Regions from separate parts of the Streptomyces sp. NPDC000134 genome, predicted to be linked through region 4. Evidence: riboswitches for the same ligand, from Rfam matches in the RefSeq annotation. Region 4 holds a riboswitch; each other region holds the start of a gene.

Region 1 (2,192 bases), on a different contig from region 4:
CTTCGCCGTACGGGAGCGGGAGCTGCTGCTGGAGCTGTGGCACCGGCGCGGGATCGCCCGTCCGGCGCTGGACCACGCGGCCCGCGCCACGGCCCCGCCGGTGCCGGTGACCGCGCCGCCCTGGCCGGTGCACGGGGCCTACGGGCAGCCGGTGCGGTACCACCCGTACCAGCCGTACGCCCCGTACCAGCCGTACGCCTCGTACCGTCCGTGACCTCGGGTCAGGGGGTGAGGCCCTTGCTCCGGAACCAGGCCATCGGGTCGATGCCGGAGTCGGCACCGCCGGGGTGGACCTCCATGTGGAGGTGGGCGCCGGTGACGTTGCCGGTGGCGCCGACGCGGCCGATGACGTCGCCGGTGCTGACCTTCTGGCCGACGCCGACGCTGATCGAGGACTGGTGGCAGAACCAGATCTCGGTGCCGTCGTCGAGGGTGAGGATCGTGCGGTAGCCGTAGGACCCGGCCCAGCCGGCCTCGGTGATGGTCCCGGTGTGCACGGCCTTGATCAGCGTGCCGGTGGGCGCGGCGAAGTCGAGGCCGGTGTGGTGGCCGGAGGACCAGTAGGGGCCGGCCTGCCCGAAGGTGGAGGTGATGGTGTACGAGGAGGTCGGCAGCGCGTACTGCTCGGCCAGCGCGGCGAGCCGTTCGGCCTCGGCCTTCTTCGCGGCCTCTTCCGCCGCCTTCTTCTTGGCGGCGGCGGCCTCGGCCGCGGCCTTCTTCTCCGCCTCGGCGACCGCTGCCGCGGCCTTCTTCTCGGCTTCGGCGGCGGCTTCGGCGGCGGCCTTGCTCTCGACCTGGTCCTGCTGCTGCTCGGCCTGGGCCATGATCCGGGCGCGCAGCGCCTCGCCGGCGGTGGTGCCCTGCCCGTTGTCGGCGGTGGCGACGCCGACGCTGCTGAGCGGCGCGGCCGTCGCCGCGGCGGCCTGCTTCCCCTCGTCGTCGGAGATGAGGGAGGCGACGTTCGGCAGGTCCGGCATGGAGATCGACACCGGCGCCTTGCCGGTCTGCGCGCTGGCCATGCCGCCGGCGCCGACGGCGGCTATGACACCGACGCCGAGGACGGTGGAGCTGCGGGCGAGCCCGCCGCGCTGCTTGGCGACGCGGTGCCGGCCGCGCACGGGGCGCAGGGAGTCCGCGGTGGGGTTCCACTCCTCGGCCGAGCGGAGAGGACCGTCGAGGGGGCCGTCGAACGGACCGTCGAACGGGCCGTCATCGGTGCGGAAGTCGCCGTAGCCGAAGGTCTCGGTACTCCGCTGGGTCGGCACGAACGGGGCCTCGGGGGCAGGCCGGTTGGACGCCACGTGGGCGTGCTCCTTTCCTTCCGTCTCCGCCTACCGGGTTAGCTGACGGGTTCGGAGCGGGAAGGTCTCCTACGCGCGTATACGTGCCGTGTGGGCCACAGCCGTATACGCCCGATTCACCCCAAGGTGGTGGTTCCCCGGTTCCCTCGCGGGATTCGGCGCGTGCGCGCGGAGCCGCCTTCTGTGACGGCTGGGACGACCGCGCTGCGTTATCGAACGTTAATAGACCCGGGGCTCGTATTCCAAGCTGTTCCTCTTGATCATTAACGATTCCGACACGGACCAAGGCCGTACCGACGGCGAAACCAGGGCGACCTGACCCCCGATCACCACTCCCGCCCGGCCTGACGGTTCATCAGTTGTTATGCGGACGGCGGTCGCGCCGTCACCGACCGTGACCGGGGTCACGGCCGTCGCACGGCGAGCAGCGCCATGTCGTCGGCCATGCCGCCCCCGGAGTGCCGCCGTACGTCCTCGGCGAGCGCGTCGAGGAGGTCGGCGGGGTGCCGGAAGGCGCGGCCGGCCAGCCGTGCCTCGGGGTCGTAGAACACGCCCCGCGCGTCCCGGGCCTCGGTCACGCCGTCGGTGTAGAGCAGCAGCGTGGCCCCGCCGGGGAACGCGGCCTCCTCGGCCCGGTCGGGCCAGACGCCGAGTTCACCCATGCCGAGCGGCAGCGCGGCCTCCCGGGCGGCCAGCGCGTCCAGGGTGCCGTCGGCGTACAGCAGCAGGGGCGGCGGGTGGCCTCGGTTGACGATCCGGACGGTGCCGTCGCCGTGCGGGAGTTCGGCGAGGACGGCGGTGGTGAAGCCCTCGAAGGCGTCCAGCCCCTCGCGCCGGGTGCCCTCGCGGGCCAGCGCCCGTTCCAGCTTCTGGGCGACCGCCTCCAGCGTC
Region 2 (2,192 bases), on a different contig from region 4:
GACAGCGGGACGCCGGAAAGGGCGGGCGTAGCGGGGTCACGGGAAGCGCCCGGGAACGCCGAAAGCCCCGGCTCTCTGGGGAGGAACCGGGGCTGCGTGGAGGGGGGTGGCGGTGCCGGTGGCGTCAGACGTCGACGCCGTGGGAGCGGAGGTAGGCCACGGGGTCGATGTCCGAGCCGTACTCCGGGGAGGTGCGGGCCTCGAAGTGCAGGTGCGCCCCGGTGACGTTGCCGGTGGCGCCGGAGAGGGCGATCTGCTGGCCGGGGGTGACGGTCTGGCCCACCGACACCCCGATGGACGACAGATGTCCGTACTGGGTGTACGTACCGTCATGCATCTTGATCACGACTTGATTGCCGTACGCACCGCCCCAGCCGGCCTCGACGACGGTACCGGCCCCGACCGCGTGGACGGAGGTGCCGGACGCCGCGTGGAAGTCGATCCCGGTGTGGCTGCCGGAGGACCACAGGCCGCTGCTGGCCTGGTAGGCGGTCGACACGTAGGAGGCGCTGATCGGCGCCACATAGGCGGTCAGGCGCTTGCGCTCGGCCTCCCGGGCGGCGCGCTCCTTGTCCTCGCGGGCCTGCTGGGCGGCCTTCTCGGCCGCTTCGGCGGCCCGTTCGCGCGCCGCCTCCTCGGCCGCGCGCTCGGCGGCGGCCTCTTCGGCGGCCAGGCGCTGGGCGGCGGCCTGGGCGTCTATCTGCTCGGCTATGGAGTCGCCGATGGTGACGACCGGGGTGAGGCCGGTCTGCTCGGGGGCGGGCTCGGCGGCCAGGGCCGGGGCCGCGAGGGTGCCTACCACTCCGGTGGTGGCGAGGGCCGCGACGCCCGCCGCGCGGGCGGTGGTGCGGTGCAGCCGGCCGGGCCGGCGGTGCTTGCCGGTGGCGCGCGTGAACGCCATGTACGGGCTCGTCCTTTCCTTCCCTCTCGCCTACCGGGTTAGCTGACGGGTTCGGAGCAGGAAGGTCTCCTACGGACCCCCTCGCTGGGCGCGGGCGTCCGATTCACCCCAGGGACTGCGGTGGGTCCCCGGCTCCCCTGGCTCGCGCCGTACGGGGACTCGGCGATGGCTGTCCGGTGCCGCGGGTGCGGCGCACTGCCTGACGGACAGCCCGGAAGACGCTAAGCGGGCCCGCGTTCAATTCCCAAACGCAACAGACGTTTTGTAGCGCATCCCACAGCCCAGAGGGGCAACCTCTCCCCCAATCCGGACAAAAGGCGGCCCCGGCGACACGAGGGTCACCGGGGCCGTAAGGCGCGCCTGGCGCTACTCGGCCGCCACCACGGTGACTTCGCCGATGCCGAGGGCCTCGACGGGCTCCTTGATCCTGGCCGCGTCGCCGACCAGGACGGTCACCAGGCGGTCGACCGGGAAGGCGTTCACGACCGCCGCGGTGGCCTCGACCGTGCCGGTCGCGGCGAGTTGCTGGTACAGCGTCGCCTGGTAGTCGTCGGGCAGGTGCTGCTCGACCTGGTCGGCCAGCGTGCTCGCGACAGCCGCCGCGGTCTCGTAGCGCAGCGGCGCCACGCCCACCAGGTTCTGCACGGCGACGTCGCGTTCGGCGTCGGTGAGGCCCTCGGCGGCGAGCGTGCGCAGCACCGTCCACAGGTCCTGGAGGGCCGGTCCGGTGTTCGGCGTGTCCACCGAGCCGCTGATGGCGAGCATCGCGGTGCCGGTGCCGTCCGGCGCGGAGCGCAGCACCTGGCCGAACGCCCGGACGCCGTAGGTGTAGCCCTTCTCCTCGCGCAGGACGCGGTCCAGGCGGGAGGTGAGGGTGCCGCCCAGGCAGTACGTGCCGAGCACCTGGGCGGGCCAGACGCGGTCGTGGCGGTCCGGGCCGGTGCGGCCGATCAGCAACTGCGTCTGCACGGCGCCGGGCCGGTCCACGATGACGACCCGGCCGGTGTCGTCGGCGGTCACCGACGGCACGGGCCGGGGCTCGGCCGCCGAGCCGGTCCAGGCGCCGAGCGTGTCGGCGAGCAGCGCGTCGAGGTCCAGGCCGGTGAGGTCGCCGACGACCACGGCGGTGGCGGTGGCCGGGCGGACGTGCTTCTCGTAGAAGGCGCGTACGGCCGCGGCGTCGATGTTCGCCACCGTCTTCGCGCTGCCCTGGCGGGGACGCGACATCCGCGAGTCCGCCGGGAACAGCTCCTTGGACAGCTCCATGGCGGCCCGGCGCCCGGGGTTGGCC
Region 3 (2,192 bases), on a different contig from region 4:
GGGCCAGGTGCACGCGGCCGTCGACCAGGACGGCGTGGACGGGCTGACGCTGATCGAGCCGGGCTATCTGATGCCGCACCCGGCGCTGCCCGCGGTCCGGGTCGGCCGGCGCGACGACCTGTGGGCGGCGCCGATCAGCAAGGTGCTGCTGCGCCACCCGGAGCTGTCCGACGACGAGTTGGCGGCGACGGCCCGCTCGGTGGTCGGTTCGCTGGCGACGGTCACCATGTCGGGGCCGGGGACGGTGGAGCTGCAGCCGTGCGGGGTGACCAAGGCGACCGGCCTGGCGCTGGCCGCGGAGAGGCTGGGGGCGGGCCCGGAGCGGACGATCGCCTTCGGGGACATGCCCAACGACATCCCCATGTTCCACTGGGCGGCCCACGGCGTCGCCATGGCCGACGCCCATCCGGAGCTGCGCGCGGTGGCCGACGAGGTCACCACGTCGAACGAGGACGACGGCGTGGCCGTCGTCCTCGAACGACTGTTTCCCTGAGGCGCGCGGCCGGGGCCGGTGAGCCTGGAAGGCGCCGGGGTCGGCAGGCCCCGAGGGCGCCGGGATCAGTAGGCGCCGAAGACGTTGTCCATGGAGCCGTACCGCTGGGCGGCGTAGTTGCAGGCCGCGGTGATGTTGGCGACCGGGTCGTACGGGTCCCAGGAGGTGCCCTCGACGTGGTACGCCCGGAAGGTCGGGTCGATCACCTGGAGCAGGCCCTTGGAGGGGGTGCCGTTGATGGCGTTGATGTCCCAGTTGTTGATCGCGAACTGGTTGCCGGACGACTCCCGCATGATGTTGCGGTAGATGCCGTCGTAGGAGCCCGGGATGCCCTTCTCGGCCATGATGTCGAGCGACTGGCGAATCCAGCCGTCGAGGCTGTTGCTGTAGCCGTTCGCCGCGGTCAGGGCGGCGGTGGTGACCGCGGTGGTGGACGTCTCGGCGGCCGGCGCGGCGGACGCGGAGGCGGCGCCGAGGACCGGCAGCGCGAGCACGGCGGCGCCGGTGCCGGCGAGGGCGAGCTTGCGGGCGAGACGGGTGGTCCCGGCGCGGTGCCGGAGGCCGAAAGCAGACATGGTGAGGTCCTCTCCTACGCCTGCGAGGTGAGCTGTCGGGTTCGGGCGGGAGGTGCCCGGCCGCGCCCTCACGGGCACGGCTTCACCCCGAGCCGCTCCGGTCCGGTGACCGGCGCGGCGGCTTACCTGGGTCCCCCGCTCCTGCCGTGCGTGAGTTGGTGGTCAATTGGGTGGGTCCGGGCGGTGGCAGGATTCGGCGTCCGCCCGACAGGCCGGGAACGTATGCGAGAGCACATGTCCGGAACAAGTGCTGGATTCACCCAACGTGCTAGTTGACCTTGGTCTGAGGCATTTGGGATGCTTGATCCTTTGCGACTGCCAAGCCTCAACTGGCTTGTGCGGCAACGGCAGGACGGGTGTCGCCGGGCGGCGGCGCGCGGGGGTGCCGGCGTGAGCCAACTCACTGGCCTCAACAAGCGCGGCAAATCGGGCAATAGGTCCAACTGTGGGTCAACTGCCCCCGACGTGCTTCCGGGTCCGGGAACCGGCGCGGGGCGGGCGGCCGGAGCGGGAACGGGGGTTTGCGTGTCGAATGGGTGACATTCCCGGGTCGCCGGACGTTGGGGAGGGTGGTGGGATCGTCCAGGGCTCCCCGGCGCCGCTGCGGCGCCGGCCGCTCGACGGTGTCGATTCATGTCCGCACATATCAACCGATCAAAAACATGCCGTTCATGATCCGATACCGACCAGCATGTAACGGTGGGCGCTATCGGCGATCGAAACGTGACCGGATACGCTGACTTGAGTGATGGCAGCGACCTATCGACAAACCGCGTCACCGCGTGACCGCCAGTAGACACCAGCAGACAGGAGACCCCACGTGACCGTCGTCGGGCCGTTCGGGCTGAGCGTGCGGGACCAGGCTCTGGAGGCCGATGTCCAGGCCGGATTGGCGGCAGTCGAGGAAGGGTTGCTTGAGGCAACCAAGAGCGAGGTGCCGTTCATCACGGAGGCCGCCCAGCACCTGGTCAAGGCGGGCGGCAAGCGCTTCCGGCCGCTGCTGGTGATGCTCGCGGCCCAGTTCGGCGACCCCTACGCCCCCGGCGTGGTGCCCTCGGCCGTCGTGGTGGAGCTGACCCACCTCGCCACGCTGTACCACGACGACGTGATGGACGAGGCCGCGG
Region 4 (2,192 bases):
CTCGGTGACGATCGTGCGGTACGAGGCGGTCATCCGGGCCGCGCCCTTGCCGTCGGCGAGGATCTCCCGGAGCTGGTCGAGGTCGCCGTCGCGGACCATCCGCCAGAACTCCGCGCCGTCGGCGGGGTCGGACAGCGGCAGGTTCACGTTGCGCACGCCCGGGAGCGCCACGTCGGGGCCCTCCAGCCGCTGGTCGGCGGCGTTGCGGAAGTCGAAGACCGTGTGCAGGCCCAGGGAGGCGAGGAACGCCGCGTCCTCCTCGGTCGCGTGGGCCAGGTGGCCGCTGCGGAACAGCACTCCGTACCGCACCCGACGGCCGTCCACGGTGGGCAGCCCGCCCACGTCACGGAAATTGCGCACACCGGCCAGCTCGGGCTCGGTCGACGGGACCTGCTGCGTCACGTGGACTCCCTCCCACTACGTCCCGCGGACGAGGCTCGTCGGCGGGCATCACCTGACGATACGGCATGGCCCGCCCGCTCTTATGGGCCCCGCTTCTCCGAATGTGCCGTATCTGGGCTTTGTGTCCGAATTGGTGGCTTCATTACTGCTCGGTCCGGAATAAAGACCGGGGTGCCGGGAGGGCGTGAGCAGCGTCATATCCCTGACGGATCGTCGGGCGTCATGTTCACGTAATAAAGCCCCTTTTCAAGGGCGTTCGTACCCGGTGAAGATCCAGAATTCCACGGAGGATGACTGCGGAATCCCATAAAGGATCACGGGAAACGGCTTTATCGGCAACCCCAGGCTTGTCTCTTTGCGTCCTGGTCCCTTACGTTCACCTCCGATCCGGACGGACGCCTAATCCTGCCGCCGACCGGAGCCGCACCCATCCACCACCCGTAACGGCAGGAACGGGGGACCCACAGGAATTCCGCCTGTTCCGGTCTCCGGAACGGCTAGGGGTAAAGCCGCGTCACGACGCGGCCGGGCAGCTCCAGCCCGCACCCGACAGCTCACCTCGTAGGCGCCGGAGAAGGAATTCGACATGCCCGCGAAGGGTAAGCACCGCCGTACCAGGACCCAGCGTCTGACCCGTACCATCGCCGTCGCCGGAACCGGCGGCGCGGCGCTCGCGCTTCCGCTCATGGGGGCCACCGGAGCCCACGCCGCTCCCGCCCACTCCGTTTCCGAAAAGGCCGTGCAGTCCCTTCCGGCCGCCGCGCAGAAGGCCGCCGGGAAGAACTCCGCCGGCGCCTCGGAAAAGCGGACGTACACCGTGCGCACCGGCGACTACCTGTCGAAGATCGCCGACGAGCAGAAGGTCAGCGGCGGCTGGAAGAAGCTGTACGAGGACAACCGCGAAGCCGTCGGCTCCGACCCGTCCCTGATCCACCCCGGACTGAAGCTCTCCCTCACCGGCCCGGCTGCGGCCGCGAAGAGCACCGGGTCCGCGGCGAAGCCGTCCGAGCCGGCCGCGCGGTCGACGGAGTCCGCCGCCAAGACCACGGAGTCCGCGGCGCAGTCCTCGGAGTCCGCCGCGAAGACCACCGGGTCGTCGGCCGCCGAGGACACCGGCGGCCAGGCCGCCGGGACCTCCGGCGGTTACGTCTCCCCGGTGGCCGGCGGCGCCGTCGGCACCCCGTACCACCAGTCCGGCAGCATGTGGTCCAGCGGCTACCACACCGGCACCGACTTCGTCGTCCCGACCGGCACCTCGCTGAAGGCCGTCGGCGCGGGCACCGTCGTCTCCGCCGGGTGGGGCGGCGCGTACGGCAACCAGGTCGTCATCAAGCTCGCCGACGGCTACTACGCCCAGTACGCCCACCTGTCCTCGCTCTCCGTCTCCAGCGGCCAGACCGTGACCGCCGGGCAGCAGGTCGGACTCTCCGGCGCCACCGGCAACGTGACCGGCCCGCACCTGCACTTCGAGATCCGCACCACCCCGGACTACGGCTCGGACGTGGACCCGCTCGCCTACCTGCGCTCGCACGGCGTCTCCGTCTGAGACACCCCCGCGTACCGCCGCACACCGCCGAAGGCCGGACCCCGTCCCCGGGGCCGGCCTTCGCCGCGTCCAGTTGTCCGGGCGTCCAGTTATTCCGGAATTGGCCAACCCTTTACGAGTGGCCTATCTCACCGCACGTCAACCCCCTCCTACGGTCGCGTAGGTCACAATCCAAGGTGAATCATGGGCCGACGTGGCAGACGATTCGAAGAGTGACAGCAGAGCAGTGATCGGGTCGTACGTG

What was found. A riboswitch is a leader RNA that binds a small molecule or an ion and turns the genes downstream of it on or off. The one in region 4 is predicted to bind cyclic di-AMP.
Region 1: it holds a riboswitch for cyclic di-AMP, as region 4 does, so the genes downstream of both, ACFY32_RS27250 (M23 family metallopeptidase) here and ACFY32_RS33255 (peptidoglycan DD-metalloendopeptidase family protein) in region 4, are expected to answer to the same signal.
Region 2: it holds a riboswitch for cyclic di-AMP, as region 4 does, so the genes downstream of both, ACFY32_RS23770 (M23 family metallopeptidase) here and ACFY32_RS33255 (peptidoglycan DD-metalloendopeptidase family protein) in region 4, are expected to answer to the same signal.
Region 3: it holds a riboswitch for cyclic di-AMP, as region 4 does, so the genes downstream of both, ACFY32_RS06160 (transglycosylase SLT domain-containing protein) here and ACFY32_RS33255 (peptidoglycan DD-metalloendopeptidase family protein) in region 4, are expected to answer to the same signal.

Annotation. Positions count from the first base shown of each region.
Region 1 is NZ_JBIAZN010000021.1:20,222-22,413, forward strand. It holds gene ACFY32_RS27245 (PrsW family intramembrane metalloprotease) at 1-214, shown strand, start outside; gene ACFY32_RS27250 (M23 family metallopeptidase) at 222-1,301, opposite strand; cyclic di-AMP (ydaO/yuaA leader) riboswitch at 1,314-1,472, opposite strand; gene ACFY32_RS27255 (PP2C family protein-serine/threonine phosphatase) at 1,706-2,192, opposite strand, start outside.
Region 2 is NZ_JBIAZN010000016.1:82,174-84,365, forward strand. It holds gene ACFY32_RS23770 (M23 family metallopeptidase) at 125-901, opposite strand; cyclic di-AMP (ydaO/yuaA leader) riboswitch at 914-1,076, opposite strand; gene ACFY32_RS23775 (M16 family metallopeptidase) at 1,268-2,192, opposite strand, start outside.
Region 3 is NZ_JBIAZN010000003.1:291,702-293,893, reverse strand. It holds gene ACFY32_RS06165 (Cof-type HAD-IIB family hydrolase) at 1-493, shown strand, start outside; gene ACFY32_RS06160 (transglycosylase SLT domain-containing protein) at 559-1,068, opposite strand; cyclic di-AMP (ydaO/yuaA leader) riboswitch at 1,073-1,239, opposite strand; gene ACFY32_RS06155 (polyprenyl synthetase family protein) at 1,889-2,192, shown strand, end outside.
Region 4 is NZ_JBIAZN010000037.1:4,733-6,924, forward strand. It holds gene ACFY32_RS33250 (tyrosine-protein phosphatase) at 1-402, opposite strand, end outside; cyclic di-AMP (ydaO/yuaA leader) riboswitch at 789-985, shown strand; gene ACFY32_RS33255 (peptidoglycan DD-metalloendopeptidase family protein) at 989-1,948, shown strand; gene ACFY32_RS33260 (SGNH/GDSL hydrolase family protein) at 2,175-2,192, shown strand, end outside.